3 regions of the Aeromonas sp. CU5 genome follow, and region 1 is predicted to be linked to each of the others. Evidence: riboswitches for the same ligand, from Rfam matches in the RefSeq annotation. Region 1 holds a riboswitch; each other region holds the start of a gene.
The links. Region 1 has a riboswitch for cyclic di-GMP ahead of lafK (lateral flagellar response regulator transcription factor LafK). Riboswitches for the same ligand answer to the same signal wherever they lie in the genome.
Positions count from the first base shown of each region.

Region 1 (10,610 bases):
GCGGCGACCAAGCAAAGCTCCAAGCCAGCACAACAAGCTGATGCCCTGATCAGCAGCACGGCACAGTCAGTTGCCAAAGCCCGCAGCCAGCTTGCCACAACCCCGGATGTCGACATGGACAAGGTCAACGAAATCCGCAAAGCCATCAGTGAAGGCAAGCTGGAGATCGATCTGGATGCGCTGGGTCAGGCCATTCTGGATATGCATCGTCGATGAGTGTGGATACCAAAGCCACCGTTAAGGCATTGATCCTCGGGATCCAGCAGGACTACGGTCACTACACCGAACTCACCGCATTATTGCTTCGCCAGCATGCGCTGCTGGCAAGCCATGATGTCGATGGCCTGCAAGTCCATAACGAGCAGCAGAGCGCGCTGATGGCCAAGGTGACACAACAGGCAAAATTGCGCTGCCAGCAGTTGCAGACATTGGGACTCAAACCCGATGAGAAGGGGATGGCCACCCTGATTGCCAAGTTGCCACTTCCCCTGCGCACCACGGTGGCCAATCAATGGCAACAGCTTGAACAGTTGCTGCACCAGTGTCTGCGTCAGAATGATCTCAATGGCCGCCTGCTGGCAGGCCAGATGGAGACCATTCACTCGTTGTTGGGACAAGATTCAGGTTATCGCGACCCGAGCAGCATCGCGGATTAACCCTCGGCCTTACTCTTTGCGGGTAAGATGACGCAAGCTGGCCAGCTCGTCCATCTGCAGCTGATCCCGCCTCTCCTGCTGCTGGCGAGCAACATCATCACGTCTTGCCAGCAATAGCTCCAACCCTTTGACCCGCCCGAACTGCCGGACCAGTTCCCCTTCATGACGCTCCAGATCCAGTCTGGCCAGCGCCGATTGCTGCACCTGATGGGATAGCAAAAGGCGCAACTGGCCATCCATCTGTTGCTTGTTTTGCCATAGCAAAGGATGAAACTTGTCGGAACCGGGCCGCAGCGAAGAGATCACTTCCTTCAATTTGTGCGCTCGCTGCTCTTCCCGCAACGCCAGCTCCCGCAAGCGCTGACGCTCAGCGCCAAGATTTTCAAGCTCTTCCTGTTGCAAGCCCAGATAAGACTTCAGCATAACGAATCCTTATCCCTGCCCCAGCACCTGCTTGAGACCAACCATCACCTGTTCAAAGGCCATCTCTTCATGCAAGCCTTGCTGCAGGAATGCCGCAATCCCCGGATAACGCTGAACAGCGTCATCCATTTGCGGATCGGCCCCGGGTTGATAACCCCCCAGTGGCAGCAGCTCACGCACCTGCTGATAGCGTCCCCATAGCTGGCGCAAGGTTACCGCCAGCTTTTGCCATTCTGCGGGCACGACCTGTGGCATAACCCGACTCACCGATGCACCGATATCAATGGCAGGATAGTGGCCCTCTTCCGCCAGACGACGGGTCAGCACGATATGACCATCGAGAATGGCGCGCGCCGCATCGACCACCGGATCCTGCTGATCATCACCTTCCGCCAGCACGGTGTAGAAAGCACTCAGACTGCCATCCGGATGCGTGCCGTTACCGGCTCGCTCCACCAGCTGGGTCAGCATGCTGAATACCGAGGGCGGATAGCCCCGGGTCGCGGGGGGTTCACCGATGGCCAGTGCAATTTCACGCTGTGCCTGGGCATAACGGGTCAGTGAATCCATCAGCAGCAGCACATCTTGCCCCTGCTCACGGAAATATTCGGCAATCCGGTGACATAGCTGGGCCGCTCGCAACCGCATCAGTGGAGATTGATCCGCTGGCGCAGCAATAACCACCGCGCGAGCCAGACCTTCGGCGCCCAGACTGTGCTCGATGAATTCGCGCACTTCACGACCCCGCTCACCAATCAGCCCCACCACGACGATCTGGGCTGCGGTATTACGGGTCATCATGCCGAGCAACATACTCTTGCCGACCCCCGAACCGGCGAACAGCCCCAAACGCTGGCCCTTACCAACCGTCAGCAGGCCATTAATGGCGCGGATACCGACATCCAGCGGTTCACGTACCGGGGTTCGCAATAGTGGATTTGGTGGAAGAGCAAACAGGGGTACGCTGTCACCAACGTCTGGTAACGGCTGCCCGTCGAGCGGCTGTAGCAACCCATCGAGTACCCGTCCCAGCAAGTGAACACCGAGTCGAACGGTCTCCTCTCCATCGATAGGTTCGACCTGAGCACCAGCGAAGAGGCCACTCATCGGCTGCAGCGGCATCAGGTAAGAGATATCCCGGTTAAAACCGACCACCTCAGCCAACAGTGGTGTTCCACTTGCCGTACTGACACGACAACGTTGCCCCATCACCAGTTGGCAGCCGACCACTTCCAGAGTCAGGCCGGTCACTCGCACCAACCGGCCAAAACGACGAAACGCGGGCAACTCATCCAGATTGTCCAGCGCACTGGTCAGTGCCTGCTGCAAGGCCTCATGCATCTTGCGGCACGTCCAGCGAGCTGTTGAGCTGTTCGATGCAACTTGCCAAACGGGAGCTGGTGCTCACCTCGACGACGGCAGCGCGAGTTTCGATACGGGCATCGCCCACCCCGAGTGCTGCATCGACTTGCAATGGCCACCCTTCACAACGAGTCACCCCCTGCTCGGCAAGTCGTTGCCGATCTCCCTCGTTGAGGTAGATCACCAGCTCTTCCGATTCACTCGGCAAGGTAGCCAGCGCCTGCTCGACCTGATTCATCACCTGCTGCGGATTGAGGGTGAATTCGGCCATAATGACCCGTTTGGCAACCTGCGCCACCAGTTTGGCAATCAGCTCTTTCTGCTCGGCCATCCGGGCCCGACTCAGCGACTCCCACTGCTCTTGCAGCTTGGCAAATGGCACCATCGCCTGTTCGAAGGCAGCTCGCCCCTCCGAAAGACCCTGAGCAAAACCGCGGGTTTGCCCTTGTTGCAAACCGGTGCTCTCACCGTCCTGCAGACCGCAGGTCAACCCTTGCTGATAACCAGCCTGATAACCTTCGTCGTGACCTTGCTCCAGCCCTTGCTGATAGCCGAATTCAAATTGTTCCTGTTGGCTCTGAGCCTCTTCCCCACTCTGACCGAGCGCAGGGAAGCGATACAGACGGGTCGCCCCAGGCATCAATTTGCGTACATTGTGACTCATGAATGCCTCCTGTTAACTGACGGTGGGCTCTTCGAACAGCTGGAACTCGATCTCGCCCTGCTCCACCAACTCGCGGACCAATTGCATGACCTCTTCCCTGGCCTGCTCGACCTTGCGCAAAGAGACACTGCCCTGGTTCTGGATCTGATCGTCCAGCGCCTGAGCCATCCGCTTCGGCATGGCACCCAGAATAACTTTGCGGAAAGTGGTCTCGGTGTTCTTGAGGGCCAGTGCCAGCAATTCGCTGGGCAGCTCCTGCACCAACCGTTGCAGGGTGTCGTCGCTCTGACGGCGCAGCGCCATGAAGTCGAACATGTTCTTCTCGATCTCCAGAGCCATGTCACCATCATGCTCACGCAGCAGCGAGAGCATCTGCTCCTTGTCACCCTGATAGCGGTTGAGGATATCGGCCACCTGCCGCACCCCATTTACCTTGGCACCGGATTGATCTGCCACGTAAGCCAGACAGCGATCCAGCGTCAGCCTGAGCTCACCCAGCACATGTTCGCTGACACTGCTGAGACTTGCGACGCGCACCAGCAAATCGTCATGAACCGAACCGGGCAACGCATCGAGCACGGCGGACGCAGTCTGGGGCGGAAGGAATGCCAAGAGCACAGCCTGCATCTGGGGATGCTCGTTGCGGAAGAAACGGGCCAGTACATCGGCAGGCACCCACTGCAGGCGCTGGATATCCTGACTCATCACATCGCCGTACAAGCTGTCGAGCAAACTACGGGAGAGCCGTTGACCCAACGCCAGATCCAGCGTCTGTTCCAGATACTCCCGTGAGGCACTGCCAATCCCGCTCTGCTCTCGGTATTGGTTGAAGAACTGCTGCAATGTCCACTTCGCTTCGATAGCGCTGACGCCAGACAGAGCCGCCATCTTGGAGATCAAACGCTGCACCTCGTCACGGGAGAGCTTCTGCATTACCTTGGCAGCAGACTCGGTCCCCATGCTCAGCAACAAGATGGCGGCCTTTTCAAGGTTGTCGATATCGATATCGACGGCACTCTGATTCAAGTTAACGCTGTTCATTGCCACTCACCCACGCTCTGACAACCTCCGCCACACGGGCGGTATCTTTTTCAACCAGCAACTGCAAATGCTGGAGTTGCACCTCAAGTTCAGATCCCGGCTCTGGCAGTGACTCCATATCCAGTGAAGAGAACTGAGGTTCTATCTTGTTGTCTGCGTGGATCAAGCCATTGGACAACGCGGCCGATAGTTGGGGATCATCACTACGCATGGACAATCCGACGGTGGGCTCCAGCTCTTCATCTGCCAGATTGACTTCCATATCCGGCTGTTGCTGGGTACGGACCAGATGTTTCACCAACGGGCGAATACCGAAGAATACCAGCGTCAGGCCAAGCAAACCGCCGACCAGATAACGCAAGGAGTCTTGCCAGTACGGGGTTTCCCACCAGCCGGATTCGGGAGCCGTCACTGGTACTGCACCATTGAAATCAAAGGCCTGCAGACTGATCTGATCACCACGAGACTCATCGAAACCGACTGCACGCTCCACCATCTGACGGATCTGTTCCAGTTGATCGGCACTCCAGCCACCTTCAGGAGCGATCTGTTGGTTAAGTAGAATGGATACGTTGATCCGCTCCAGACGCCCCTGCTGATAAGTGGTATGCACTATAGTGCGGCTGTTTTCGTACTGCTTGCTGACTTCCTGACGCTCAGTACGTGTATCATTCTGTGGTTGTGGCTGCGCAGCATTACCTTTGGCGGTATCGGCTTTATCCTCTTTCGCTGAGGTTTCTGGCGGACGGTTGGAAAGCGCCCCGGGAATGCCCATCGCCAACGCATCGACGGTTTTGTCCGATTTGTTGGACTCATGAGTCACCACACCTTGCGGATCGAGCTGCTGTTGGGTCTCTTCGACAGCATTGAAGTTCACGTCAGCCGCAATCTGCACCTTGAAATTGGTACTGCCCAACATGGGGTAGAGCATGTCACTGGCGCGTTGACGGATGTATTGCTCCAGCTTGCGGACATACTCCATCTGCTGGACACTCTGTTTGCCAAAACCAACCTTATCGCCCAATTCTGCGCTGAGCAGTTGGCCTGATTGATCCACCACAGTCACGGCACCGGGTTTCATTCCGGAGATACTGCCAGCCACCAGATTGGCGATCGCCTCGACCTGGCCTGCTTCGATGGATTGGCCCGGTTGCACATCGAGCATCACTGACGCGCTGGGTTTTTCCTCATCTCGCCCCACGAACAGCGTGCGCTTCGGTATAGCCAGATGAACACGGGCACTACGCACAGCATCAAGCGCTATGATAGTTCGGGCCAGTTCACCTTCCAGGGCATGACGATAACGCGCCCCTTCCATAAATTCGCTGGTGCCCAATCCGGTTACGTTGTCCAAACCTTCCAGGCCAGACGGCATAGCCGCACGAACCCCTCGTGCAGCAAGCGCCATCCGGACATGAGCCAACTGGTTTTCAGGAACCAACACCTGACCGGTGCTTTTTTCCAAACGGAAAGGCACCTGTTCCTTCTCCAGCATCTCCATGATGTTGGCGGTATCGTATAGCTCCTGTTTACCATATAGGGGGACATAGTTTTTGCTGGAGGTCCACAGGATCACCACAATGGTACCAGCGACAATCGCAGCTAGCAGGGCAATGGTCAGGATCGATTTGTTGTCACGGGAAAGAGTACGCCAGTTACGCAGCCCCTCTTGAAGTTTGATCTTGAACGAATCGGAGGCAGTCCCCTCAGGGGATGTTACAAGTTCAGTCATCAGTTACCTCAAAGTGGCATGCGCATGATGTCGTCAAAACCGGTCATCAGCTTGTTGCGCACCTGCATCAAGGCTGAAAAACTCAGGCCAGCTTTTTGACTCGCCACCATGGCGCCAACCAGATCATCACTCTGTCCGGCATCGACCGATGCCATCAACTTTGAGGCAATATTTTGCTGTTCATTGACACGCCCTACCACATCGTGCATCGCATCTGAAAACGATGCTCCCGATACATCACTATTGGATTCGATAGAAGGAGTCTGACTGGCGACACGCTGCATCTCCTGCATTTGTTGCAGTAGTGTCACCTGTGATGACATCATTTGAATCTTCACTATGTTATCCCTCTGCTTGAATCTGCTGTTCAATATCAATGCCTTGCTCACGCATCGCCGCAAGCTTGTAGCGCAGCGCCCGGGTCGTCATGCCCAGTGCATCGGCTGTGCGGGTACGATGGCCACGAAAGCGGCGCAAGGTCTCTAATACAAATTGGAACTCGGCATTCCGACGGGTTTCACTTAACCCCTCAGGAGCATGCCACATGTCTGATGCGGCTGTTTCTTGGACAAGAATACAATTTGGCAGCATCAAATCGACTGACTGTATATGCAAACCACGCGCCATAATTAACGAACGTTGTATAACATTATCAAGCTCCCGCACATTACCTGGCCACTCATAAGACAGCAGCAACTGGCAGGCCTGCTGACTCAAGCTGTATCCCTGCTGAGGTGCATAACGCTCAATAAAGTAGTTAGCCAGAGGAATAATATCGTCAGGACGTTCACGCAGGGCGGGCCAGCTCATTGGCAAAACATCAAGGCGATAAAAAAGGTCTTCACGGAACAGCCCATCAGCAACCAAAGTCCGCAAATCTTTATTACTGGCAGCAATAATTCGAACATCCAGCGCAATCGTTTGATTACTGCCAAGGCGCTCCACTTCTTTCTCCTGCAACACCCGTAATAACTTGGCTTGCAGGTTCAAAGGCAGTTCAGATATTTCATCCAGCAACAGGGTACCACCCTGTGCCAATTCAAACTTGCCAGGCTGTGCAGAGGTAGCACCAGTGAACGCACCTTTATTGTGGCCGAAAAGAATCGACTCAAGCATTGCCTCCGGAATGGCCGCACAATTAATTGCCACGAACGGCTTTTCAGACCTGACTGACATTTCGTGAATATAACGGGCCAACCGCTCTTTACCGGTACCGGACTCACCACCGATGAGAATGGTGGCAGATGTTTTGGCCGCTCGCCGAGCCAGTTGCAATACCTGCAGGCTCATGGGAGAAACGGCTATCAGATTGGGGATCGCCTGACGAAGGCGTAAAGCACCGCGCACCGCATCAAGCAATTGCTGAGTGCCGAAGGGTTTGACAATATAGTCGATAGCCCCGGCACACATGGCTTCCGCAGCAATCGCAGCCTGATGCTCATTGACCATGATGACGCAGTCTAGCCCCTCAAACTCGCGTAGAATACGCGGCCCAAGCTCGGTCATGGCATCCATATCGAGCAAGATCAAATTAACATCATTGCCAGCAATAATGCCTTTTGATTGTTTAACAGAATTAACACTAGATACACGATACCCCTCTTCCGAGAGGCGTGTTTTGATAATATTTTCAGCGGTTAATGTGGGTCGTATCAATAATATGTGTGGGGTAATGCTATGACTACACAACCCGTTTGTTGTATTTATCGGTAATCCCGAAAGCATAGGAATCTGACACCTGCGACTGTGGATAGAACAATCAATAAAGATGAAGAGTCAGAGACAAGAACGCCATACAAGATCGCACTGCATCAACAGTGCGACATTATATCGATGTGGTAACAAGGAGATGTCTAGATACACCTTGGTAACCCCGCTGTCATTAGCTTTCCCGCTGTTAGACCGGAGGCTTTGCGTCCTGACTTTTCAGTTCAGTTTGCCCTTATCATGTGATTGTCCATGTCTGGACGGCACGACCATATTGTTCGCTTGGTCGTTGAATACACACTTATTGTTATAATGATTATTTTTAGTTGACGTAGCACTGCGTCAATTTTAGTCACATCATATAGTATTCATACGGTAATTCAAGCAGGAGTGCGGAAAAAACACTTCCCTTCAGGATATTTATCCAACAGCAATTAACCAAGTGTACCAATTACCTCCACCCGTAACTCTTCAGGTATTTCATTGTAAGAAAGCACTTTGAGACCCTTTGCAAATGATCGGGCATAACGGGCCATTAACGGCCTCAGTTGAGGCATAACAACTAACACGGGGGCATGTCCCAACTGCTGCAGCTGCTCCTTCACCAACGGCATATTCTGCTGCAATTGGGCCAGCAGTTGCGGATCAACAGGGAAGCTGTCCAGCTGGATCTTGCCCTGCTGCTGTGACTGGTTCATCGCGGCCAGCAATGTCTGCTCAAGTCGATCATCCAGGGTAAACGTGGCCAGCACATCGCGATTGCCAATGGCCTGTCGCACAATCTGGCGCTTCAAGGCGCAGCGCACATCAGAGGCCAGCAAGACCGGATCTTTGGTCAGCTCACTCGCATCCAGCAGTGTCGTAGCAATGGTACGTATATCGGTCAGGCTGACCTGTTCCTTTAGCAATTGACGAAAAACTCTCAATTGCTGCATCTGGGTCAGCGCCAGATTAAGCTCTTCAGCCAGCCGGGGTGACTGACTGGCCAGGTATTGGCCCAGCTTGCCCACTTCATCATGACCAAACAGCGCATCAAGTTGTTCACGCAACAGCTTGCTGGCATGAGTGGCAATCACTGTGGCAGAGTCCACCACCGAGTAGCCGAGATTAAGCGCCTTGGCCTTGTGCTCCGGTGAGATCCAGACCGCACTCATACCGTAGGCAGGGTCCTGGGTCAACTCGCCATCGAGCGCACCATAAGTCTCACCACTGCTGATCGCCATCAAGCGCTGACAATCCACATTCCCCATCGCCAACGCGACACCGGACAACTTGATCCGGTACTGATCCGGTTGTAACTGCAGATTGTCGCGCACGCGGATCTCGGGGAGCAGAAAGCCATACTGCTCAGAGAGGGTTTTGCGGATCCCGCGCACCCGAGCAAGCAATTCCGCCCCTTTATCCGTTTCAGCCAATGGTACCAGACGATAACCAAGCTCGATGGCAACCGTATCAACCGGCAGCAAGTCCTGCCACTCCAGTGCCTGCTGTTCAGGCTGGATCATTTGACGAGTCAGCTCTTGCGCCGCATCCAGATCCGGCACATTGACGGCGCGCTTGCTGACACTCCAGCCAGTCCAAGCCAGCACAGCAGCAAAACTGAGGAATGCGAACATGGGCATGCCTGGCACCAGACCCAATATCAACATGATAATTGCCGAGGTATAGATAACCCGGGGGGAAGCAAGAATCTGTTGGCCAACCTGATCAGCCATCTCCCCCTCATCGCTGACCCGAGTCACGATAATCGCAGCGGCAGTCGACATCAGCAGGGACGGGATCTGGGCAACCAGACCATCACCAATGGTCAGCAGCGCATAGCGCTGGAAGGCATCGGCGACGGGCAAAGCATGCTGGAAGATGCCAATGGCCAACCCACCCACCAGGTTGATGATCAACACCAGCAGGCCAGCAATCGCATCACCACGAACAAACTTGGAGGCACCATCCATCGCACCATAGAAGTCTGCTTCGCGCGCGATCTCCTCACGGCGGGCTCTTGCCTGATGCTGATCCATGGTGCCGGCATTCAGATCGGCATCGATGGCCATCTGCTTGCCCGGCATGGCATCCAGTGTGAAGCGGGCAGATACTTCCGAAATCCGCTCGCCACCCTTGGTGATCACCACAAAGTTGATGATCATCAGGATCACGAAGACCACCAGACCGACGACATAGTTGCCACCGATCACCACTTCACCGAATGCCTGAATGACCTTACCGGCCGCTTCATGCCCTTCGTGACCGTGCAACAACACCACCCGGGTTGAGGCCACGTTCAGCGACAGACGCATCAAGGTGGCAACCAGCAACACGGTAGGGAATACGGAAAAATCGAGTGGTCTGCGGGCCGAGACAGATACCAGCAACACCAGTACCGCCAACACGATGTTGAAGGTAAAGAGCGCATCCAGCAGCCAACCGGGCAGAGGCAGGATCATCATGGCCAGAATGGCCAATAACATCAGCGGAATTGCGGTATAGGATTGGGTTAATACACGCCAGTTCAAAACTTACCTCTCAGGTTGACGTAACTCGGGCGGTACATATAACGGGGCAAGAGGAGTCGGTTTCCTCCCCTTGCCTGCCTCATACGCCCTTAACTGCAATACATGGTTCAATACATAGGCAACTGCCGTGTACAGCCCTGCGGGGACTTCCTGATCCACCTTGGTCGAGTGATAGATGGCTCGCGTCAACTCGGGCAAGCTCATCACCATCTTGTCATGCTGCTTGGCAACCTGACGGATCCGCTCAGCCATGCTGTCGACCCCTTTGGCAATCACGAAAGGGGCATTGGCACGAGCCGCATCATATTTTATGGCCACCGCATAATGGGTCGGGTTAACGATGATCACATCTGCCTGCGGTACCCGCTGCTCGATACGCGCGCGGGCAAGCATTCCTTGCACTTGGCGGATCCGGGCCTTGATCTCGGGACGCCCTTCGCTGTTCTTGTGCTCATCCTTGACCTCTTGCTTGGTCATCCTGAGCTGCTTGTTGAGCGACCAGCGCTGATAGGGCA
Region 1 is NZ_CP023817.1:3,371,233-3,381,842, forward strand. Features, by position in the region: gene flgM (flagellar biosynthesis anti-sigma factor FlgM) at 1-216, shown strand, start outside; gene CK911_RS15060 (flagellar protein FlgN) at 213-656, shown strand; gene lfiJ (lateral flagellar protein LfiJ) at 666-1,079, opposite strand; gene lfiI (lateral flagellar FliI-like assembly ATPase LfiI) at 1,089-2,420, opposite strand; gene lfiH (lateral flagellar assembly protein FliH) at 2,413-3,105, opposite strand; gene fliGL (lateral flagellar motor switch protein FliGL) at 3,118-4,146, opposite strand; gene fliFL (lateral flagellar M-ring protein FliFL) at 4,133-5,878, opposite strand; gene lfiE (lateral flagellar hook-basal body complex protein LfiE) at 5,887-6,216, opposite strand; gene lafK (lateral flagellar response regulator transcription factor LafK) at 6,221-7,603, opposite strand; cyclic di-GMP riboswitch class I at 7,742-7,829, opposite strand; gene lfhA (lateral flagellar biosynthesis protein LfhA) at 8,020-10,095, opposite strand; gene flhB (flagellar biosynthesis protein FlhB) at 10,099-10,610, opposite strand, start outside.

Region 2 (10,610 bases), 1.5 Mb from region 1:
GCGTGCGATGGCCGCCCATCAAGCCACACGGGAAGAGGGCATCGTTGAGGTCGACGAGACCTTCTTCCTCGAGTCGTTCAAGGGGCAGCGGGGATTACCTCGTCTGGCTCGGTGTCGAGGAGGTAAAGGGCGAACCCGGGGAACCGGGCCCGATTACATCCCTGTGATGGTGGTGCAGGACCGTGCTGGTCACCATGCAGATTTTCAGTTGGAAAAGATGAATGCCGAAACAGTTATCGCGGTCTTGAAGCCCCTGGTCTCGCCGGATGCAGTGCTGTGTAGCGATGGTGCGGGCGTATATGCCAGTTTCAGCAAAGAGCAGGGCGTGACCCATAAGGTGGTGCGCAATCGTCAGGGTGAGCGGGTGGTCGGTGCGTATCACATCCAGCATGTAAATGGGTATCACCATCGGTTGAAAGAGTGGATGGAGCGCTTCCATGGAGTGGCAACTCATTACCTGAGGAATTATCTGGGTTGGCGCAGGATGCTGGAGCGTTACGGGAAGGGAGTGAATATCAAAGCGTGTCTGCATGAGGCGTTGGGGTACCCCATGCAACACGTAATTGGGACATAGCCATTTTTATTGGCGCTCTGTGTGCATAAGAGTTAGTCAGATGGACATCGAGCAGACCGAATCTCTTGCTCTTTCTTCATGGACCTCCCAGTCAGCTTCAGCCCTCTTTTCAACAGAGCACGATCTGGCGCTGGAATGGCGCGTATTACCTGAATGTGGTGGGACGGAGGTCATCCCCAAGGCTGCTTTGGCGCACTCCTTTTTGCGACGCCGTTTGTGCTGATACATGGCGGAATCTGCCTGAGCAAAAGCCGTATTGAAATCACCACTGTAATACGCAGAGCCCATGCTGCAGAAGATGGGAGGGGACGCGCTGGCCAACATGTTGGTCAGTTTTTCCTGAGCCTGCTGCAATTCGGTGGGCGAAAAGTGAGTGAGCAACACAAACTCATCACCCCCAAAGCGTGCTGCAATAACATCTTTGCCAAAATGGCGGCGTATTCCGTCTGCGATAAGGCGTAGCGCGCGATCGCCTGCTAGATGGCCACAGCTGTCATTGAGCTGTTTGAGATTGTCCATGTCGATCAGCAGCAGGGTGCCTTCCGGTTGATCGAGTAGGCTCTGCTCGAATCGCTGGCGATTGGCAAGATCAGTCAGCTGGTCGGTATTGGCCAGCTGATAGATGCGGTGGGACTGCTGATAGATGGTGATTGCGTGGCGAATATCTCGTGCCAGGATCGCCATCAGGTGGCTGTCGTAGCGGGTAAATGCATGGCGTTTGCTGCTGTCCATATTCAACATGCCGTAGAGCCGGCCATCCACATGAATGGGGGTGGCCAATGTGGCGCGGATCGGTTGATCACAGCAGTCGATAAGGAGGGTTTGGTCCTCTGTCGTGAGGGGCGTGTTGGCGTTGAGTCTGGAGAGATCATTGATCAGCAGCGTTTTGTGACATCGACCTTTGGTCAGCTTGTATTGAAATGAGTGGGTCAGAGGAAGTTCTACTTGGCGCAGTTTGGCCAGATCCATGCCAATGGCTGCTTCATATCGTAGCATGCCGCTCTCGGACTCCAGTTTGAGCAGACAGCCCATCTCGGCCCCCTGGATCAACATGATGGCCCGCCGAAGCAGATCCTCCAGAAAGGCCTCTTCGGTCTGGTACTGCGCCGAGTTGCGTGCCAGCTCGGTGGTGACTTCATTGATCCGGAGTGCTTCGTCAAGATGTTGCCACTGGCGGTGCAGATGGTAGCGGTAGTTGCGGTAGAGCCAGCTGGTGCAGATAAGGTAGCTCTGTAGTACCAGAACACAGGCGAGTGGAGCCCTTTGCCAGCCGTTGAGGCTGTTGATCAGAAGGAGTATCCCTGACAGCGGCAGCGTATAGACCGTCAGACGAACAAATCTGTCGTATCTGGGTTGTCTGGTTCGGGTTGGAAGATCGATGAGCATGAAGATCCCTGCTGGTCATGCAAAGGGGCGAGTATATATGCATTTAATCTGATTCAGATGACCCCTTGGCGATTTAATGCTCTTACTTGTTGATTTTTATTGGTTTAATGTGACTTGTGTCGCAAAAATGAAATGGCCTTATCATTGACACGCCAAAGGCTGCAAATTTACAAGTGTCTGTTTTTTAATCTTTTATTCGTCAGGTGGCCCTGTGCCCCCTGCTTGATGAACAATGGTCGGATTTGCTTAAACCATTGAATACCCATACAGTTAATCGGCGATTATTTATCGCTGCAAATAAAGTTGTGACAAGGGCAAACCGATTGAAAAGTCGGGACGCAAAGCTTCCGGTCTAAGGGACATGTTGACCTAGGATAGCGGGGCCACCACAGTGTTATGCAGACTGCCTTTGCCAAGGGGTGGTCATTTTTGTGTTACCTGTCGTGTTGCGTTGCCCTTTCGTTTTTTCCATAACGTAAAGGAAAGCAATATGCTAAGTCCAAAACCCGCACTGCTGGCCATGGTGGTCAGTACCCTGCTCGCCTCCTCCGCCGCTTATGCGGCTGCTCCGGGCAAACCCGCCATTGGTTGGGGTCCCACCAAGTTTGCCATCGTCGAAGTCAACCAGTCCGCGAGCGCTTATAACGAGCTGGTCAAGGTCAAGGATGGCGCCGATGTGACCGTCACCTGGAACATCTGGAGCGGCGATATCGGCCAGACTGCCAAGGTGCTGCTGGATGGCAAAGAAGTGTGGTCCGGCCCCTCTTCAGCGGCCGGCACCGCCACCTTCAAGGTGTACAAGGGTGGCCGCTATCAGATGCAGGTCGCGCTGTGCAACGGCGATGGTTGCACCCTGTCCGATGCCAAAGAGATCGTGGTTGCCGATACCGATGGCAGCCACCTCGCGCCGCTCAAGCCTGCCCTGCAGGAGCACAACAAGCCTTATGCCAACAAATCTGGCAAGGTAGTCGGCACCTACTATGTGGAGTGGGGTGTCTACGACCGCAACTTCAGCGTGGACAAGCTGCCAGCCCAGAACCTGACCCATATCCTCTATGGCTTCACCCCGATCTGTGGTGGTGATGGCCTCAACGACAGCCTCAAGGAGATCTCCGGCAGCTTCCAGGCGCTGCAGCGCTCCTGTGCTGGGCGTAAGGATTTCCAGGTCGCCATTCACGACCCCTGGGCGGCACTGCAAAAAGGGCAGGGTGCGCTGGTCGCCTGGGATGAGCCTTACAAGGGCAACTTCGGCAATCTGATGGCTCTCAAACAGGCCTATCCTGACCTGAAGATCCTCCCCTCCGTCGGTGGCTGGACCCTCTCTGATCCCTTCTTCTTCATGCATGACAAAGCCAAGCGTGACGTGTTCGTCGCCTCGGTCAAAGAGTTCCTGCAGACCTGGAAGTTCTTCGACGGTGTCGATATCGACTATGAGTTCCCGGGCGGCGACGGCGCCAACCCCAATCTGGGGGACAAGACCAAAGATGGTGAAACCTATGTGCTGATCATGAAGGATCTGCGCGCCATGCTCGACGAGCTGGAGGCCGAGACCGGTCGTACTTATCAGCTCACCTCCGCCATCGGTGCCGGTTACGACAAGATTGAGGATGTGGATTACAAGGCTGCCCAGCAGTACATGGATCACCTCTTCGTGATGAGTTACGACTACAACGGTGGCTGGAGCAATACCCAGCTGGGCCATCAGGCCAACCTGTATCAGGCGACCAATGGCTCTGCCAACAAGCGCTACAACACTGATTCTGCCGTGCAGCAGCTGCTGGCACAGGGGGTCGACTCCGAGAAGCTGGTGATCGGTGCCGCCGCCTACGGTCGTGGCTGGAAAGGGGTGAGCGGCTATCAAGGCAACGATCCTTTCACCGGTACTGCGACCGGCAAGATCAAGGGAACCTGGGAAGATGGCGTGCTGGACTATCGCCACATCGTCAACAGTCACATGGGGGCAGGCTGGGAGTACAACTACGACGAGACCGCCGAAGCGGCGACCCTGTTCAAGCCCTCCACTGGTGAGCTGATCACCTATGACGACGAGCGTTCAGTCAAGGCGAAAGGTCAATATGTGCTGGCCAACAAGCTGGGCGGTCTCTTCTCCTGGGAGATCGATGCCGACAACGGCGACATCCTCAACGCCATGCACGAAGGTCTCGGCCATGGTGAGGGGATCACCCCGCCAGTCAACAAGCCGCCGGTCGCCAATGCGGGCAGCGACGTGACTGTGACCGGTCCGGCCTCCCTGACCCTGGATGGTTCAGCCTCCCACGATCCGGAGAAAGGCGCCCTGACCTACAGCTGGAAGCAGGTCTCCGGTCCGCAAGCCGTGCTGGGTGATACCACGCAAGCCAAGGTGCGGGTCGATCTGAATGCCGTGAGCGCCGATACCGCGCTGGTATTCGAGCTGACCGTGACCGATGACCATCAATTGAGTGCCAAGGATCAGGTGGTGGTGACCAACAAGGCACCGCAACCGAACCTGCCTCCGGTGGTCACTCTGCCCGCCAGCTTCAAAGTAGAAGAGGGCAAGCAGGTGAGCATCACCGCCAAGGCATCCGACCCCAATGGCGACGAGCTGATCTACCAATGGCAAGTACCAGCCGGTATCTCGGCTACTGGCCAGAACAGTGCCACCCTGGTGGTCACCGGTCCTGCAGTGGATGTTGAAACCGGTTATGACCTCTCTGTGACCGTCTCCGATGGCGCACTCGACGCCAGTGCGGCAACCCGTCTCACCGTTACGCCGATCAATGAAGGCGGTGACGGTGGGGAAGGTGGTTCATGCAATACCACCGACCCGGAAGCGGCCAACGTCCCGGCATGGCAGACCAGCAAGGTCTACAACGGCGGTGACAAGGTGAGCCACAACCAGCTGGTATGGCGTGCCAAGTACTGGACCCAGGGCAATGAACCTAGCCGCACTGCGGATCAGTGGTCACTGGAGAGCCAGGTTGAGCTGGGTTGGAACGCTGCGGTTGTCTACAACGGCGGGGAACTTACCAACCACAACGGTCGTCAATGGAAGGCCAAGTGGTGGACTCAAGGTAATGAGCCGGGCAAGCACGATGTCTGGGTTGATGTTGGCGCAGCAAGCTGCCGTTAAGTTGACATCATTATGATTGTGGCGGGGTCTGTTTAGACCCCGTTTTTGTCTGCTAATAAAGTTAAGAGAGCAACAATAATGAAAAAAAATCGCATCACCCTTCTGCTTGCCGGATTGATGCTCAGTGGCCACCTGTGGGCGGCCGAAGCATACGACATCAACAAATCCTACCCGGGCGGTAGCCAGGTCAACTACAACGGCCAGGTATTTGAAGCCAAGTGGTGGGTCAACCCGGGCCAGACCCCCAGCATGGCGGTTGCCAACGAGTGGGATACCCCGTGGAAGCTGATCGGCGAAGGTGAGGTGACCCCGCCGGACAATGGTGACGGTGACGACAAGCCCACTCCGCCAACACCCACACCTACGCCGCCGGATGGCACCACCACTCCTGTCTATATGAGCCAGGCAGAGCTGGATGCCAAAGAGCGGGCGCTGACCGACTTCCCGGCGATGGAAGCAGTCAAGGCCTCCATTGCTACCCGTGACAATCTGGTGGTGGAAGCGGTGCAGCCGGGCCGTGCCGACAACCCGGATAACGTCAAGCTGGTGGAAAGCCTGCTCAGCGAGAGCCAGTTCAACTACCTGTTCCCGCTGCGCGCTCCCGAGTATACCTACCGTGGCTTGCTGCAGGCGGCGGCCAAGTTCCCAGCTCTGTGCAGCAGCTACAGCGATGGCCGTGATGCCGACGCCATCTGCCGCAAGACCCTGGCGACCATGTTTGCTCACTTCGCTCAGGAGACCGGCGGCCACGAGAGCTGGCGTCCGGAGGCCGAGTGGCGTCAGGCGCTGGTCTATGTGCGCGAGATGGGTTGGAACGAAACCATGCGCGGCGGTTATAACGTTGAATGCAGCCCTAGCGTATGGCAGGGGCAGCAGTGGCCATGCGGCACCTTCGACAATGGCGAGTTTAAGAGCTACTTCGGCCGCGGCGCCAAGCAGCTCTCTTACAACTTCAACTACGGACCCTTCTCCGAGGCGATGTTTGGCACGGTGCGCACCCTGCTCGACCAGCCGGAGCTGGTGGCCGACAGCTGGCTGAACCTGGCCAGCGCGGTGTTCTTCTATACCTATCCGCAGCCGCCCAAGCCTTCCATGTTGCACGTCATCGACGGTACCTGGCAGCCGAACGACCATGACAAGCAGAACGGTCTGCTACCCGGTTTCGGGGTGACTACCCAGATCATCAACGGTGGCGTTGAGTGTGGCGGCAATGCCGAGCATGCCCAGTCCCAGAACCGTATCAACTACTACCGCGAATTTGCCAACTACTTCGGCGTACCGATCCCGGCTGACGAAGTTCTTGGCTGCAAAAACATGAAGTACTTTGACGATAAAGGGGCGGGCGCAGTGCCCATCTACTGGGTTGATAACTGGAACTATATTGCTGGTAATCCCAACGGTGGCAAGAGCTATGAGTGTCAACTGGTGGGTTACCAGACTCCTTATAGTGCGTTCAAAGAGGGTGACTATACCCGTTGTATTCAGCGCTATTTCCCCGAGGTGGTGATTGAAGACAATGGTGGCGGGTCCAACCTGCCACCGGTGGCCAGCATCACTGGCCCGGCGCAAGCCGAAGGCGGCAGCAAGGTCACCCTCTCCGCGCAGCATTCCAGCGATCCGGAAGGCAAGCCGCTGGCGTATGCCTGGACCCTGCCTGCCGGCGCCTCCGCCCCGGCACTGGATCAGGTCACGCTGGAGCTGACCCTGCCCCAGCCGGCCACCGATACCAAGCTGGCTATCAAGTTGACGGTGACCGACGAAGGGAGCCTGAGTCGCAGTGCTAACCACGCCCTGCTGGTCAAAGGGGAAGAGGGGGGGGTAACCCCACCGGATGGTGACTACCCGGCCTACAAGGCGGGCACTCCCTATAAAGCGGGCGAGCGCGTGAGCAATGGCGGCGCCAGCTACGAGTGCAAACCGCATCCCTACACCGGCTGGTGTTCCGGTGCAGCCTGGGCTTATGAGCCAGGTAAGGGAACCGCATGGAGCGATGCCTGGATCAAGCTGTGATCCGGCAATGAGCCAATGCAATAAAAAATGGGGCCTGCGGGCCCCATTCTCGTTTGGTGGAGTTCAGGTTTGGCCGAGGACTCTCTCTGGCCGGGACAGGACAGCACCTGGATGGCGCTGCGATAGGATGTGCGTGATGTAGTTTTATTACTGTTATTGGTGAAATACTTTCACCGATTACTTGCCGTAGCGAAAGTAGTATTCACGGGTGGACGGTGCATAGGCATCTTTCTCTACAATGCCGCTCTTGGTGGTTGCGCCCTTGAGGCGGAACAGGACTGCCAGATTCTCAAACATGGTTTACCTCATCGCTCTGTCATTTATGGTTATGGTGTGTGACCTGGATCACGGTTTGATCCTATGGTTATCTGTGAGCTGGATCAACTTTTTATGTTGTAAATTTACGAAAATCATAGAAAAGGTTTTCAAGTGCAACATTCTTTATGGAAAGGGTTTCTTGTTCATGGAGAGGGTTGATTGGGGTGATGAGAGCGAGTCTGTTTGCGCACCTGCAATAAAGGCAAGAGAGCGGAAGCGTTGCATCGGAAAGGGGCCTGCTGCACGGGCTGCACTCTATCGCGGCTTGAGATCGGAGTTTGAGCCGATTTGTGACATAAAACAGAGAGATAGCATGCTCCTTGCTGGTAAAAACAGCGGACTGCTGCAATTTTGACTAAACGAATCAATGGCAGTTATTTTTGGGTTGACAGCAAAGCTCACGATGCCTATCATCCGCCTCCGTTGCCGGAGATAACTTCGTCAGCGCCGAGGTGAGTTGGGGTTATAGCTCAGCTGGGAGAGCGCTTGCATGGCATGCAAGAGGTCCGCGGTTCGATCCCGCGTAGCTCCACCAATTCTCCTCGAACAATCTGGAATCAAAGGGGTTATAGCTCAGCTGGGAGAGCGCTTGCATGGCATGCAAGAGGTCCGCGGTTCGATCCCGCGTAGCTCCACCAGATTCTCGATTGTTGTATTGAATACCCAGGGCAGTGCGGTGTGTATCACCCAGGCCGACCTTTGTGGGGTTATAGCTCAGCTGGGAGAGCGCTTGCATGGCATGCAAGAGGTCCGCGGTTCGATCCCGCGTAGCTCCACCACTATTTAGGATGAATGGCCGCCAGAACCATTCATTCAGTACCGAATTTGGGGTTATAGCTCAGCTGGGAGAGCGCTTGCATGGCATGCAAGAGGTCCGCGGTTCGATCCCGCGTAGCTCCACCAAATTCAGAATGACTGCCGGTCATTCACACAAATCGGGGTTATAGCTCAGCTGGGAGAGCGCTTGCATGGCATGCAAGAGGTCCGCGGTTCGATCCCGCGTAGCTCCACCAAATTCTTGTGACAAGAAACAAAAAGGCCACCGCAATGCGGTGGCCTTTTTGTTGTACGAAAATTTTATTTCTCCAGCCGAGCGGTGTGGCAGCAGTGATACCATATTGCATTCACACGTTCAGGTGGGCTGGTATCAATTATGGCAATTATCTCTAAGCACTACGCGCAGCTGGAAAGCGGCTACCGTGAAAAAGCCCTGAAACTATATCCCTGGATATGTGGGCGCTGCTCTCGGGAGTTTGTGTACTCTAACCTTCGCGAGCTGACGGTTCATCACATCGATCACGACCATACCAACAATCCTGAAGATGGCAGTAACTGGGAACTGCTTTGTCTGTACTGTCACGATCATGAGCATTCAAAATACACCGAAGCTTATCAATATGGCTCAACGGTCGTTGCTGGCGAAGATGCCAAAAACGCTGCCGGTGGAGCGACCCATAACCCCTTTGCTGATTTAAAAGCGCGGATGAATAAGAAGTCGTAGAGGGATTGCTGACAGAATGGATTCACACCCCTTTGCGGGTCAGCTCCCTGCGGGTGGTGTAACAGGGACGCAGATGTTCCTGGCGTATGATTGAGCTAGGTGACCTAATTGTTATGCTGGCCGGCATCGTGTCTTCATCGATTTCGAATGGAACCTTTCTATGCAGCGCATTCTTTTTGTTGAAGATGATCCCGAGATTGGCCAACTCATCAGCCGTTGGCTTGGTCGCCACGATATGGAGGTGATCCTCGAACCCAGAGGGGATATGGCGCTAGCCCGGATCGAGGCCGAACAGCCCGATCTGGTGCTGCTCGATATCATGCTGCCGGGGCAGGATGGCATGTCTCTCTGTCGGGATCTGCGGCCGCGCTTTGACGGCCCCATAGTGATGCTCACCTCGCTGGACAGCGACATGAACCAGATCCTGAGTCTGGAGCTTGGCGCCAACGATTACATCCTCAAAACCACCCCACCGCCGGTGCTGCTTGCCCGCCTGCGGGTGCAGTTTCGCCAGCACCAGCAAACATCAACCCAACCCGTTGCCACCAGCAGTGTGCCTCAGCAACTGCAATTTGGCCGATTGCACGTCGATGGACCGGGTCGGGATGTGCGGCTCGACGGCGAGAGCATTGCCCTCTCGACCGCTGACTTTGATCTGTTGTGGGAGCTCACTTGCCACGCAGGCCAAATATTGGGACGGGAAACCCTCTTTCGCAGCCTGCGCGGTCGGGAGTATGACGGCCAGGATCGCAGCATGGATGTGGCTATCTCCCGCCTGCGCCGCAAGCTCGGGGATGACCCCAACAACCCGACCCGGATCAAGACGGTCCGCCAGAAGGGCTATCTGTTCGTTCCCCACGCCTGGGAATAACCCTCTTTCGGGAGCACCGCCATGCGCCGTCTCTTTATCCAGTTCTACCTGTTGCTGATCGGCTGCTTTACCCTGGCCATCCTGCTGGTGGGCGTGGTCTATCAGGTGACTGCCGAGCGGGCGGGTGACCGCTACCTCGAGCGGATGATGCAAGGTTCCCTTGGCCTGTTGACCAGCGAGTTAGCGAGAACTCCGCCACAGCACTGGCCGGAGCGGCTGGCGGAACAGAGTAGCCAGTTTACCCTGCCCCTCAAGATCGGCGAGCTGGCACGCCAGCCCCTGGCCAGCGAGGATCAGGCCTTTCTGGCCGCAGGGAACATCGTCATCGTCGAAGAGGATGATACCTTCCTGCAGCGTGTCCCCGATACCGATCAGGTGCTGATCGTCGGCCCGGTGCCCTATCTCTCCTATCTGCACGAACTTCACTGGGTCGATGTGGGGCTGCTGCTGGTGATCGGCCTCTCTCTAGGGCTGCCACTGCTGCTTTGGCTGCGCCCCCACTGGCGCGGCTTGCTCCAGCTCGAGCAAATCGCGCGCCGGGTGGGAGATGGGGATCTCTCCTGTCGTACCAACCTGCCGCAAGGCAGCAGCCTGGCTCGGGTCGGCCGCACATTCGATCAGATGACCGCCCAGTTGCAAGCGATGCTCGCTAGCCGCAAGCAGCTGACCGATGCCATCGCCCACGAGTTGCGCACCCCGCTGGTCAGGTTGCGCTATCGGCTTGCCATGCTTGACCCCCAACCCTCGGAGACCGAGCAGCAGGCACTGGAGCGGGATCTGGGGGCGCTGGATTCCCTTATCGAAGAGATGCTCACCTATGCCAGGCTGGATCGGCCCG
Region 2 is NZ_CP023817.1:213,359-223,968, forward strand. Features, by position in the region: gene CK911_RS00920 (IS1595 family transposase) at 1-574, shown strand, start outside; gene CK911_RS00925 (sensor domain-containing diguanylate cyclase) at 611-1,960, opposite strand; cyclic di-GMP riboswitch class I at 2,264-2,351, shown strand; gene CK911_RS00930 (glycosyl hydrolase family 18 protein) at 2,451-5,072, shown strand; gene CK911_RS00935 (glycoside hydrolase family 19 protein) at 5,151-7,082, shown strand; tRNA gene CK911_RS00950 (tRNA-Ala) at 7,860-7,935, shown strand; tRNA gene CK911_RS00955 (tRNA-Ala) at 7,963-8,038, shown strand; tRNA gene CK911_RS00960 (tRNA-Ala) at 8,104-8,179, shown strand; tRNA gene CK911_RS00965 (tRNA-Ala) at 8,228-8,303, shown strand; tRNA gene CK911_RS00970 (tRNA-Ala) at 8,338-8,413, shown strand; gene yajD (HNH nuclease YajD) at 8,554-8,901, shown strand; gene rstA (two-component system response regulator RstA) at 9,062-9,772, shown strand; gene rstB (two-component system sensor histidine kinase RstB) at 9,794-10,610, shown strand, end outside.
Region 2: another riboswitch for cyclic di-GMP. It lies ahead of CK911_RS00930 (glycosyl hydrolase family 18 protein); the one in region 1 lies ahead of lafK (lateral flagellar response regulator transcription factor LafK).

Region 3 (10,610 bases), 1.4 Mb from region 1:
AACAACAGACGCAGATGATCAAAGGGGCTTCGGCCCCTTTTTTGTGGCCGCCATGTTGTGACGATGGAGCAGAGCAGATGTTTGCCTAAAAAAAGAAACCCGCCATGGGCGGGTGGAAGGATTGCAACACTAACCAGGAGGAGGTGTTACCAGGTAGACCCTGCTTCTTCGGTAATAGTTCAATTTTATTGAAGTTTTTTCGTTTTTTTCGCGGGGTTTCCATCGGGATCTGTGGGGGAGGATGGGTTATCATTCTGCTCCCGTCATCCGGTTGCAGAGGATCTATGCCCGCGTTCTCCTGGTTAGCGCTCTTTTTCGGCGCCTTCTATTTTGTCTACGGCGCTTACTTGCCGTTCTGGTCGCTCTGGCTGGAGGGGGTGGGCGTCAGCGCCGAGATGATAGGTCTGCTGCTGGGGGCGGGGATGGCGATCCGCTTTGCCGGCAACCTGATGGTGATGGGGCAGATCAAGGGGGCGGGCCATCTGCTGCCGGTTACCCGATTGCTCTCCCTGCTCAGTCTGCTGGCCTTTCTCGGTTTCTACCTCAGTCATAACCTCTGGTGGCTGGTGGGCTTGACCCTGCTGGCGAACTTTATCTATCCGACCCTGATGCCGGTGGGGGAGGCGCTGGCGACCCGCATGGTGGTGCAGGCGCACCTCGATTACGGCAAGGTGCGGCTGTGCGGTTCGTTTGCCTTTATTGTCGCCTCGACGCTGGTGGGGGCGCTGGTAGGGAATTTTGGCAGCGAGTGGATTTTGCACACCATGGTGGCGGGGTTGGTGCTGATGCTGCTGCTCAGCTGGCTGCCGCTCTATCCGGCGCCGCAGGATAGTCAGGGCGAGCGGGCCAAGGCCTCTTTGCTGGCAACCCTGCGCAGTGCGCCGGTGCGCCGCTTCTTGCTGCTGACAGCTCTGCTACAGGGGAGCCACGCCGCCTATTACGGCTTCAGTGCCATCTACTGGAAGGCGCAAGGGTATAGCGGCACCATCATCGGCTATCTGTGGGCGCTAGGGGTGGTGGCGGAGATCTGCATGTTCGCCGCCGACAAGCGGTTCTTGCAGCGCTTTGGTGCCCAGAGCCTCTTTATCGCCGGTGCCATCGGTTGTGTGGTGCGCTGGGTATTGTTGGGGGCCTCGACTGAGCTATGGGTGTTGGTGCTGGGGCAACTGCTGCACGCGGTCACGTTTGGCATGAGCCATCTGGGGGCGGTGCGTTTCATGACTCGCCAGCTGCCCGCCGAGCAGTTGATCCCGACCCAGGCGCTCTATGCGGCCCTGGGCCTCGGCATGACGGTGGCGGCCTTGATGGCGATCTGCGGCGTACTGTTCGAGCCCCTCGGCGGCGGCATCTTCTTCCTGATGGTGCTGGTGGTGTTGCCGGTGTTCTTCCTGCGGCTGCGCCCCTTTGCGCCGTCTGCGCAGGAGAGTGCTCCGGCCTGATACTGGGCTATCTGAATCATCACCTAGCAACAGGGAGAGCCACGGCTCTCCCTTTTTCGTTGCTGCGGTTTGCGGCGTTATTGCTGCTCGCCAAAATAGTGGCGGCTGAGGCGGTGCCAGGTATCCGAGCCGATGGTGCCAGCAAGCCGCTCATTGGAGGCGGCATCAAAGCGGCCATCTGGCAACCAGCTCAGTTGGGGTAGCAGTTGGGCCAGCGTCACGTCATTGTGTTGCAGCTCCCGCTCCAGCGCTTCCCAGAAGGCGCTCCCTTTGACGTAAAAGAGCGGGTAGTAGGAGCGATCGCCAGCCAGCACCTCGCGGGCTGCCCGATAGAGCCCGCTCTCCCTATGGGGCAGCTGTTTGCCTCGCTCGGCCAGTTCGTTGACCGCCGTGACCTGATGCAGCCGAAAGCGGCGCAGCGCCTTGATGGCGAGGTACTCGGCGAGGCTCTCGTTGACCCAAGTGGGCTGTTGAGCAGAGTGGTGAGCGCTGAGGATGTGCACCGCCTCGTGGGCCGAGGTGCGCAGCAGGCGCAGGGGGGCCTGTGGCGTCGGCTTGCCATTCATGGTGGGGTAGTTGGCGACAAACACCTGATCCCCAGCGGCGCCGCCGAGGGAGCGAGTCGCCACATCTCGTCCCAGCCACACCAGTTGCCACGGGTGAGTGGGCGGGGCCACATCGAGCTGGAAGGCCAGATAGTCGATGATCTCATTCAGTTGCTGCTGCAAGGCCGGCAGATCGAGCTGATTGGCGGTCTCATCATGGCTCAGCACCAGCCGCGGAGCTGACTTGTTGACAGGAACAGTGGCTAGACCAAATGGCAGGATCAGCGGCGGCTGGTTGACACTCGGTAGCGGTTGGCAGGAGCCATCCGGCAGACAGATCTCCCCTCGGCGGCTCCCCAGCTGGCGCACCAGATTGCCCCACTCGGTCAATAGCCACTGGTTGGGGGCAAACAGCAGCGACTGTTGGGCCGAGGCATCCGCTCCCAGTGCCGGAGCGGGTGTGAGCGTGATCTGCCAGCCTACCTCCTTGCAAGAGAAGGGCTGGTTGAGGGCAACCGGCTGGTTGTCTGCAAGGCAGACCAGCGCGGGGGAAACCGGCGTTGCACTGCCCGGCAACTGGCGGGCGGGGAGCAGGGTAAAAGGGGGATCACCCTGCATGGTGAGGTGAACTTGTAGCAGATTGGCGCTGGCGCCCTGCTCGATAAGGTAGCGGGGGCCGCTCGCGCCATCGGCGGCGCAGGCCCACAGTGGCAGCAGCCACAGGGCAAACAGGGTGAGATGACGACTCATAAGGGGGTTAGCGCTCCTGCTCGTAGCCCAGCAGATCGCCGGGCTGGCATTTGAGTTCACGGCAGATGGCCTCCAGAGTGGAGAAGCGCACCGCCTTGGCGTGGCCATTTTTGAGGACCGAGAGGTTGGCCTCGGTGATGTCGATGCGCTGTGCCAGCTCGCGGGCGGTCATCTTGCGTTCGGCCAGCAGGGCATCGAGCCGGATGATGATGGACATAGGCTCCACTTACACCGTCAGTTGCTGTTCGTCGGCCAGCAGTTTGGCCTCGCGCATCACCAGTGCCAGCGCCAGTACGATGAGTCCCGCTAGCAGCAGCCGGAAATCGGACGAGCTGATAGAGACGGAGCCATGTATCTCGGGGCCGCTCATGGTGAGGACGGTATCGAGCAAGGGGGTCTGGATCAGCTCGACCAGGAAGGATACACAGAGCAGCACACCGATCTGCCGATAGCGGCGGATCTGCTCGAAGGTGAAGAGCAGACCGGCGCGGTAGCCACGAAACAGCTGACGCAGTTGCCACAGCATCAGCATGAAGACCAGATCCGGCAGCAACTGCACCAGGGTGCCGAGCAGCCGGTTGGCGGTGCGCAGCGGATAGTCGGCCATGGTAAGGGGGGGCTGCGGGATGAGGTCGAGGGATGGCGTTTCACCATTGGCCAGCGGCACGCCGTTGAGAATGTGCGAGCCGCTGCTGTGGATGATCTGGTTGAGCTCCTCTTGCAGCAGGTCATTGCCGCCCAACAGGTGGGACCAGGTCTCCATCAGGGTAATGGTGGGGGTGGCGAGCAGGGCAAACAGCAGCAGCCACTCGATCAGAACGCTCAGGCGTTCAAGTTTGGTCGTTCTCATCATGAACCTCATGGTGGGCGCCATCCCGCTGGCGGAATGGTTTTAAGTTTATTGTTTATCAATATGCAGATGGGCGAATGTTTATCGTTTTACGATATACAGTCAAGGCAAAACTTATTGAAAAACGATAATTTCAATCTGTCCGAAGGGGATGACTTTTGGCTGCTGCCTCTCTAGACTGGCGAGGTTGTATACAAAAACTCAACATGGACAAGGAGTTATCGATGCACCAGGGATGGCTGCTGATCGGATTGTCGCTCACCTATCTGGGGCTGCTGTTTCTGATCGCCTTCGTGGCAGACAAGCACAAACGGCACCGTCTCAAGGGGCAACCGCTGCTCTACAGTCTGTCGCTGGCGGTCTACTGCACCTCCTGGACCTTCTTCGGCACCGTGGGGCAGGCGAGTGAATCCCCCTGGTCGCCGGTGCCCATCTACCTTGGCCCCATGCTGGTCTTTCTGTTTGGCTGGCGGCTGCTGGCTCGCCTCATTCTGGTGGCCAAGCGCGAGCACATCACCTCCATCGCCGACTTTATCGCTGCCCGTTACGGCAAATCCCAGCGGCTCGCCATGGTGATCTCTCTCATCGCCATCATGGGGATCCTCCCCTATCTGGTGTTGCAGCTCAAAGCCATCGTCACCGGGCTGGATCTGCTGATGGTCAATAGCGGTGGCATCAGCCCGACCAGCAACACCAGCGAGCTGGCGCTCGGGGTCACTCTGCTGTTGGCGCTGTTCAGCATCCTGTTCGGTACTCGCCATCTCGATGCCACCGAGCACCACAGGGGGATGGTGGTGGCCATCGCCTTCGAATCGGTGGTGAAGCTGCTGGCCTTTATCGCGGTGGGGGGCTTTGCCCTATGGCTGATTTTGAGCAAACCCGGCGTTGCCCACGAGCAGGTGACCCGCGACTTCTTTACGCAGGTGATGGCGGTGAGCCCCGGCAACCTGCTGGAGCTCGCCATCTATACGGTACTGGCGATGTGCGCCGTCATCTGCCTGCCGCGCCAGTTTCATGTGACTGTGGTGGAGAACAATCAGGGGCAGGATCTGCACTGGGCGCGCTGGATCTTCCCGCTCTACCTGTTCGTGATGGGGCTCTTTATCTGGCCACTGGCGCTGGCGGGCAAGCTGTGGCTGGGGGCTGAGGTGGCGTCTGACACCTATGTGATCAGCCTGCCGATGGCCCTCGGTTTTGATGGCATGGCGATGCTGGCCTTTCTCGGCGGCACTTCGGCGGCCACTGGCATGGTGATCGTTTGCACTATCGCGCTGGCGATCATGGTGAGCAACGATCTGGTGCTGCCGGTGCTGCTGCGCCGTTTCTGGCGGCAGGGGCGCGACGAACGGCTGGTGCGGCTGCTGCTGCAGGTGCGCCGCGGCGCCATTCTGCTGATTTTGCTGGCGGCCTGGGGGCTCTACCTTTGGCTCGGCGATCTCACCAGTCTCTCCCGCATCGGCTATCTCTCGTTTGGCGCTGTGGCCCAGTTTGCACCGGCCCTGCTGCTCGGTCTCTACTGGCGCCACGGCAATCGCAAGGGGGTCTATCTTGGTCTCTTCCTCGGGGTGAGTCTCTGGTTCGTGACCCTGCTGGTGGAGAGCGGGTTGCTGGCCGGTTCACCGCTGGCCGAGCTGCTGGCACCGCCGGACTGGCCCGCGTTTCGCGATCTTAGCCTGGGCGCCTGGTGCATCTTCCTGAGTCTCGTGCTCAACCTGCTCGGCTACGTGGTGGGTTCCCTGCTGTCGCGCCCGGCGGTGAGCGAGCGGCTGCAAGCGGCCAACTTCGTCGGCAAGCCGAGCCGTGATACCGCCGCCCTCTATCAGGCGCGGGTCTCGGTCAAGGAGCTGGAGATGCTGGCGGCTCGCTTCGTCGGTTCGAGCCGGGTTAAGCGCGCCTTTGGCCGCTTCGCCGGTGAGCGGGGCGGCACCTTGGCGCCCCAGATGCAGGCTTCGGCCGAGCTGATCGCCCACACCGAGCGGCTGCTGGCAGGGGTATTTGGCACCTCGTCGGCGCGGTTGGTGCTCGCCTCGGCCCTGCAGGGGCGCAACATGCAACTGGAGGAGATTGCCACCATTGTCGATGAGGCCTCCGACGTGTTTCGCTTCAACCGCGGCCTGCTGCAGGGGGCGATCGAGCATATCGGGCAGGGGATCTCTGTGGTGGATCGGGAGCTCAGGCTGGTGGCCTGGAATCGCCGCTACATCGAGCTGTTCCACTATCCTCCGGGGCTTATTCAGGCGGGGCGCTCCATCGAGCAGATCATCCGCTACAACGCCGAGCAGGGGCTCTGTGGCCCCGGCGATATCGAGGACCATGTGGCACGGCGGGTCGCCTTTATGAAGCGCGGCAGCGCCCATATCTCGGCGCGAGAGCGCCCGGACGGGCGGGTTATCGAGATGCAGGGCAACCCTATGCCCGCCGGTGGTTTCGTCATGACCTTTACCGACATCACCCCGTTTCGCGATGCGGAACGGGTGCTGCGCGAAGCGAACGAACATCTGGAGGCGCGGGTGGCCGAGCGCACCCACGAGCTCTCCGAACTCAACCGCCAGCTGCTGCTGGTGAACCAGCAGGTGGAGCGGGCCAACCACTCCAAGAGCCGTTTTCTGGCGGCGGTCAGCCACGATCTGACTCAGCCTCTCAATGCCGCCAAGCTGTTTACCTCCTCCCTGTTGGAGATGCTGCCAGCATCTGGTGATCAGGCCCGCATCGCCCGCCATATCGACGATGCATTGGGGGCGACCGAAGATCTCATCACCGATCTGCTCGATATCTCGCGGCTCGAAGCGGGCAAGTTCAAGGCCAAGAAGATCGACTTCGCCTTGCGCGATCTGTTCGACAACCTCAAGGCGGAGTTTGGCGTGCTGGCGCAGGCGGGGGGAATCCACTTCTCGGTGGTGGAGAGCAAGCATGCGGTACACAGCGATGTGCGGCTGCTGCGGCGGGTGCTGCAGAACTTCCTCACCAATGCGTTTCGCTATAACCCGGCTGGCCGGGTGCTGCTCGGCTGTCGCCGGATCGGGGAGAAGATCCGCATCGAGGTGTGGGACAATGGCCCCGGCATCCCGCAGGATAAACAGGAGGCAATTTTCGACGAGTTCTCCCGCCTTGATCACTCCCGCACCGCCAAGGAGCAGGGGCTCGGTCTGGGACTCGCCATCGCCCGCGGCATCTCGCAAGTGCTCGGTCATCAGCTCACCCTGCAGAGCTGGCCGGGCAAGGGGTCGGTCTTTGCGGTGACCCTCAATCTGGCGACCCGCCCGGTTGTGCCCCATCAGTTGGCCGTGCCTGTGGTGCGTGACAGCCAGCTGGAGGGGGTGGCCGTGCTTTGCATCGACAACGAGCGGGACATTCTGACCGCCATGAGCACCTTGCTCGGCCGCTGGGGCTGCGAGGTGCGCTGCGCCGTTGATCTGGCCGAAGCCGAAGTGCTGGTGGCAGAAGGGTTTGTGCCTAGGCTGGTGCTATCTGACTATCACCTCGACGACGGCAAGACCGGGCTGGAGGCGCTGGCTGCGCTGCAGCTGGTGTGTGGCGACGAGCTGGGGGGCATCATCATCAGCGCCGATCGCAAGAGCGAGTTGCAGGCGCAGATCCGCGAGGGAGGTTACGGCTACATCAGCAAGCCGGTCAAACCGCTCAAACTGCGGGCGCTGATGAACAGCCTGTTGCTGCGATAGCAGCACCTCAGGCGGCAAGCCGTGAACCGGCTCACAAAACCGCACAAATATGGTGACAACCATCGTCATGGTGGTTCGTCATACATGGCCCCGGATTGGCGATGATCCCTTCACTATTTCGTGTGATAACGACCGATAGCCATTCTGGTCAGCCACTTGTTGTGAAAGTCGACAGTAGCGCACCTGATCCGCTCACTCTATAGTCGGGATGCGATTATTTTTATCGCGAATGAAGTAGCTAAAGGGCAAACCGATCGCGAGATCGGGACGCAAAGCTTCCGGTCCAGGGATGAGCCGTACTTGAGATAGCGGGGCCACCACAGGTTGTTGTGCACCTTTGCCAAGAGGCCGCACTGCTTCTGGGTTACCTGTCAGGGCGTCGCCCTTTTCGTTGCCTACATAACGAAATAGGGAAATATAACAATGCTAAGTCCAAAGCCTACCATGCTGGCCCTCGCGGTCGGTCTCTGTTGTGCCACTTCCGTTTATGCTGCGCCCCCCGGCAAGCCTGCCATTGCCGCGGGCCCCACCAAGTTTGCCATTGTGGAGGTCGATCAAGCCGCCAGCGCCTACAACAATCTGGTCAAGCGGAAGGATGCCGCTGACGTCGAAGTGAGCTGGAACCTCTGGAGTGGCGATATTGGCCAGACCGCCAAGGTGCTGTTTGATGGCAAGGAGATGTGGTCCGGCCCCTCTGCCGCTGCAGGAACGGCTAAATTCAAGGTGAAGAAAGGGGGGCGGTACCAGGCTCAGATAGCCCTCTGCAACGCCGATGGATGTACCCTCTCCGACAAGAAGGAGATAGTGGTCGCCGATACCGACGGCAGCCATCTGGCGCCACTCAAGGCCGCGCTGCAGGAGAACAACAAGCCTTACGCCAACAAGTCCGGCAAGGTGGTGGGGACTTACTATGTGGAGTGGGGGGTCTATGGCCGCAAGTTTACCGTCGACAAGATCCCGGCCCAGAACCTGACCCATATCCTCTATGGTTTCACCCCCATCTGTGGCGGGGATGGCCTCAACGACAGCCTCAAAGAGATCGAAGGGAGCTTCCAGGCGCTGCAGAAAGCGTGTGCCGGTCGCGCCGACTTCAAGGTGGCGATGCACGATCCCTGGGCTGCCGTCCAGATGTCGCAAGGCAATCTCTCCGCTTGGGATGAGCCCTACAAGGGCAACTTTGGCAACCTGATGGCCCTGAAACAGGCTTATCCGAACCTCAAGATCCTCCCCTCGGTCGGCGGCTGGACCCTTTCCGACCCCTTCTATTTCCTCGGTGACAAAACCAAGCGCGATGTGTTCGTCGGCTCGGTGAAGGAGTTCCTGCAGACCTGGAAGTTCTTCGACGGCGTTGATATCGACTGGGAGTACCCGGGCGGACAGGGCGCCAACCCGAAGCTGGGTAGCCCGAGCGATGGTGCCACCTATGTGACCCTGATGAAGGAGCTGCGGGCCATGCTCGACGAGCTGGAGGCCGAGACCGGTCGCCAGTATGAGCTCACCTCGGCCATCGGGGCGGGTGGCGACAAGATCCAGGATGTGGACTACAAGGCAGCCCAGCCCTACATGGATCACATCTTCATGATGACCTACGACTACAACGGTGGCTGGAGCAACACCGAGCTGGGTCACCAGACCAACCTCTATGCGGCGAGCTGGGATCCCAATACCAAGTACACCACCGACAAGGCGGTCAATCAGCTGCTGGCGCAGGGGGTAGATCCTGGCAAGCTGGTGGTCGGTGCCGCCATGTATGGCCGTGGCTGGACCGGGGTGAGCGGCTATCAGGGTAACAACCCCTTCACCGGCAAGGCGACCGGCAAGGTGAAAGGAACCTGGGAAGATGGGGTGGTGGATTACCGCGACATCGTCAACAACCGGATGGGGGCTGGCTGGGAGCAGGGCTATGACGAGGTGGCCGAGGGGCCCTATCTGTTCAAGGCGGCCACTGGCGATCTCATCACTTATGACAATGAGCGTTCGGTCAAGGCCAAGGGGCAGTATGTGCTGGCCAACCAGCTCGGTGGCCTCTTCTCCTGGGAGATCGACGCCGACAACGGCGACATCCTCAATGCGATGCACGAAGGGCTGGGCCACGGCAGTGGCATCACGCCGCCGGTCAACAAGCCGCCATTGGCCAACGCGGGCAGTGACCTCAAGGTGACCGGTCCGACCGAGGTGACGCTGGATGGTTCGGCCTCCCACGATCCGGAGAATAGTGCTCTCAGTTACAGCTGGAAGCAGATCTCCGGGCCGCAGGCTGGCTTGCTCGACGCCACTCAGGCCAAGGCGCGGGTGGTATTGAACGCCGTGGCGAGCGACATCAATCTGGTGTTCGAGCTGACGGTGACCGATGACCAGCAGTTGAGTGCCAAGGATCAGGTTGTTGTCACCAACAAGGCGCCGCAAGCCAACCTGGCACCGGTGGTGAGTGTGCCAGCCACAGCCTCTGTGGAGGCGGGCAAGCAGGTGACCATCAAGGCCACCGCCTCCGATCCTAACGGCGATCCGCTGACCTATCAGTGGAGCGTGCCAGCAGGCATCACCGCGACAGGCCAGAACAGCGCCACTCTGGTGGTGACAGGCCCGAGCGTGACCAGCGACACCGGTTATGATCTTAGCCTCACCGTTTCCGACGGCGGGCTGGATGCCAGCGCGGCAACCCGTTTGACGGTCAAACCGGCCAGCGGCGGCGGTGGTTGCACGGCGACTGATCCGGATGCGGTCAATTGGCCAGTTTGGAAAGCGGCAACCACCTATAACAGCGGCGACAAGGTGAGCCACAACCAGCTGGTGTGGCAGGCCAAGTACTGGACTCAGGGCAACGAGCCGAGCCGCACCACGGATCAGTGGCTGCTGGTGAGCAAGGTGCAACTGGGTTGGGATGCCAACGTGGCCTACAACGGTGGCGAGATCACCACTTATAACGGCCGTCAGTGGAAGGCGCAGTACTGGACCAAGGGCAATGAGCCCGGCAAACACGACGTCTGGCAGGATGTGGGGGCCGCCAGCTGTAAATAAACAAGAGTTGAATGGTCGCGGGGCATGCCAGTCATGCCCCATTTTTATGGCTCTGTCCCAATTATGTGTTGAAAGGCTAAGCTTGAAGTAGGTCATTACCTTGAGGTCTACCATCATGGATACCCCAGCCTTTCAACACCTGTTGTCTCTCTTTCCACAGCTTACCCTGCGCCAACGCCGTGTTGCCCGGCAGGAGCTCATGGCGCCCCACACCATTACCTCACTCAATACCCAGCTACCTGCATGCAGCGGTTGCCCACATTGTCAGGCCGATGCCAATCAGCTGGCACCATGGGGATGGAGTCGCGGACTACGTCGCTATCGTTGC
Region 3 is NZ_CP023817.1:202,573-213,182, forward strand. Features, by position in the region: gene CK911_RS00890 (3-phenylpropionate MFS transporter) at 285-1,439, shown strand; gene CK911_RS00895 (hypothetical protein) at 1,517-2,734, opposite strand; gene CK911_RS00900 (helix-turn-helix transcriptional regulator) at 2,742-2,951, opposite strand; gene CK911_RS00905 (DUF2975 domain-containing protein) at 2,961-3,584, opposite strand; gene CK911_RS00910 (PAS domain-containing hybrid sensor histidine kinase/response regulator) at 3,809-7,264, shown strand; cyclic di-GMP riboswitch class I at 7,499-7,586, shown strand; gene CK911_RS00915 (glycosyl hydrolase family 18 protein) at 7,688-10,282, shown strand; gene CK911_RS00920 (IS1595 family transposase) at 10,398-10,610, shown strand, end outside.
Region 3: another riboswitch for cyclic di-GMP. It lies ahead of CK911_RS00915 (glycosyl hydrolase family 18 protein); the one in region 1 lies ahead of lafK (lateral flagellar response regulator transcription factor LafK).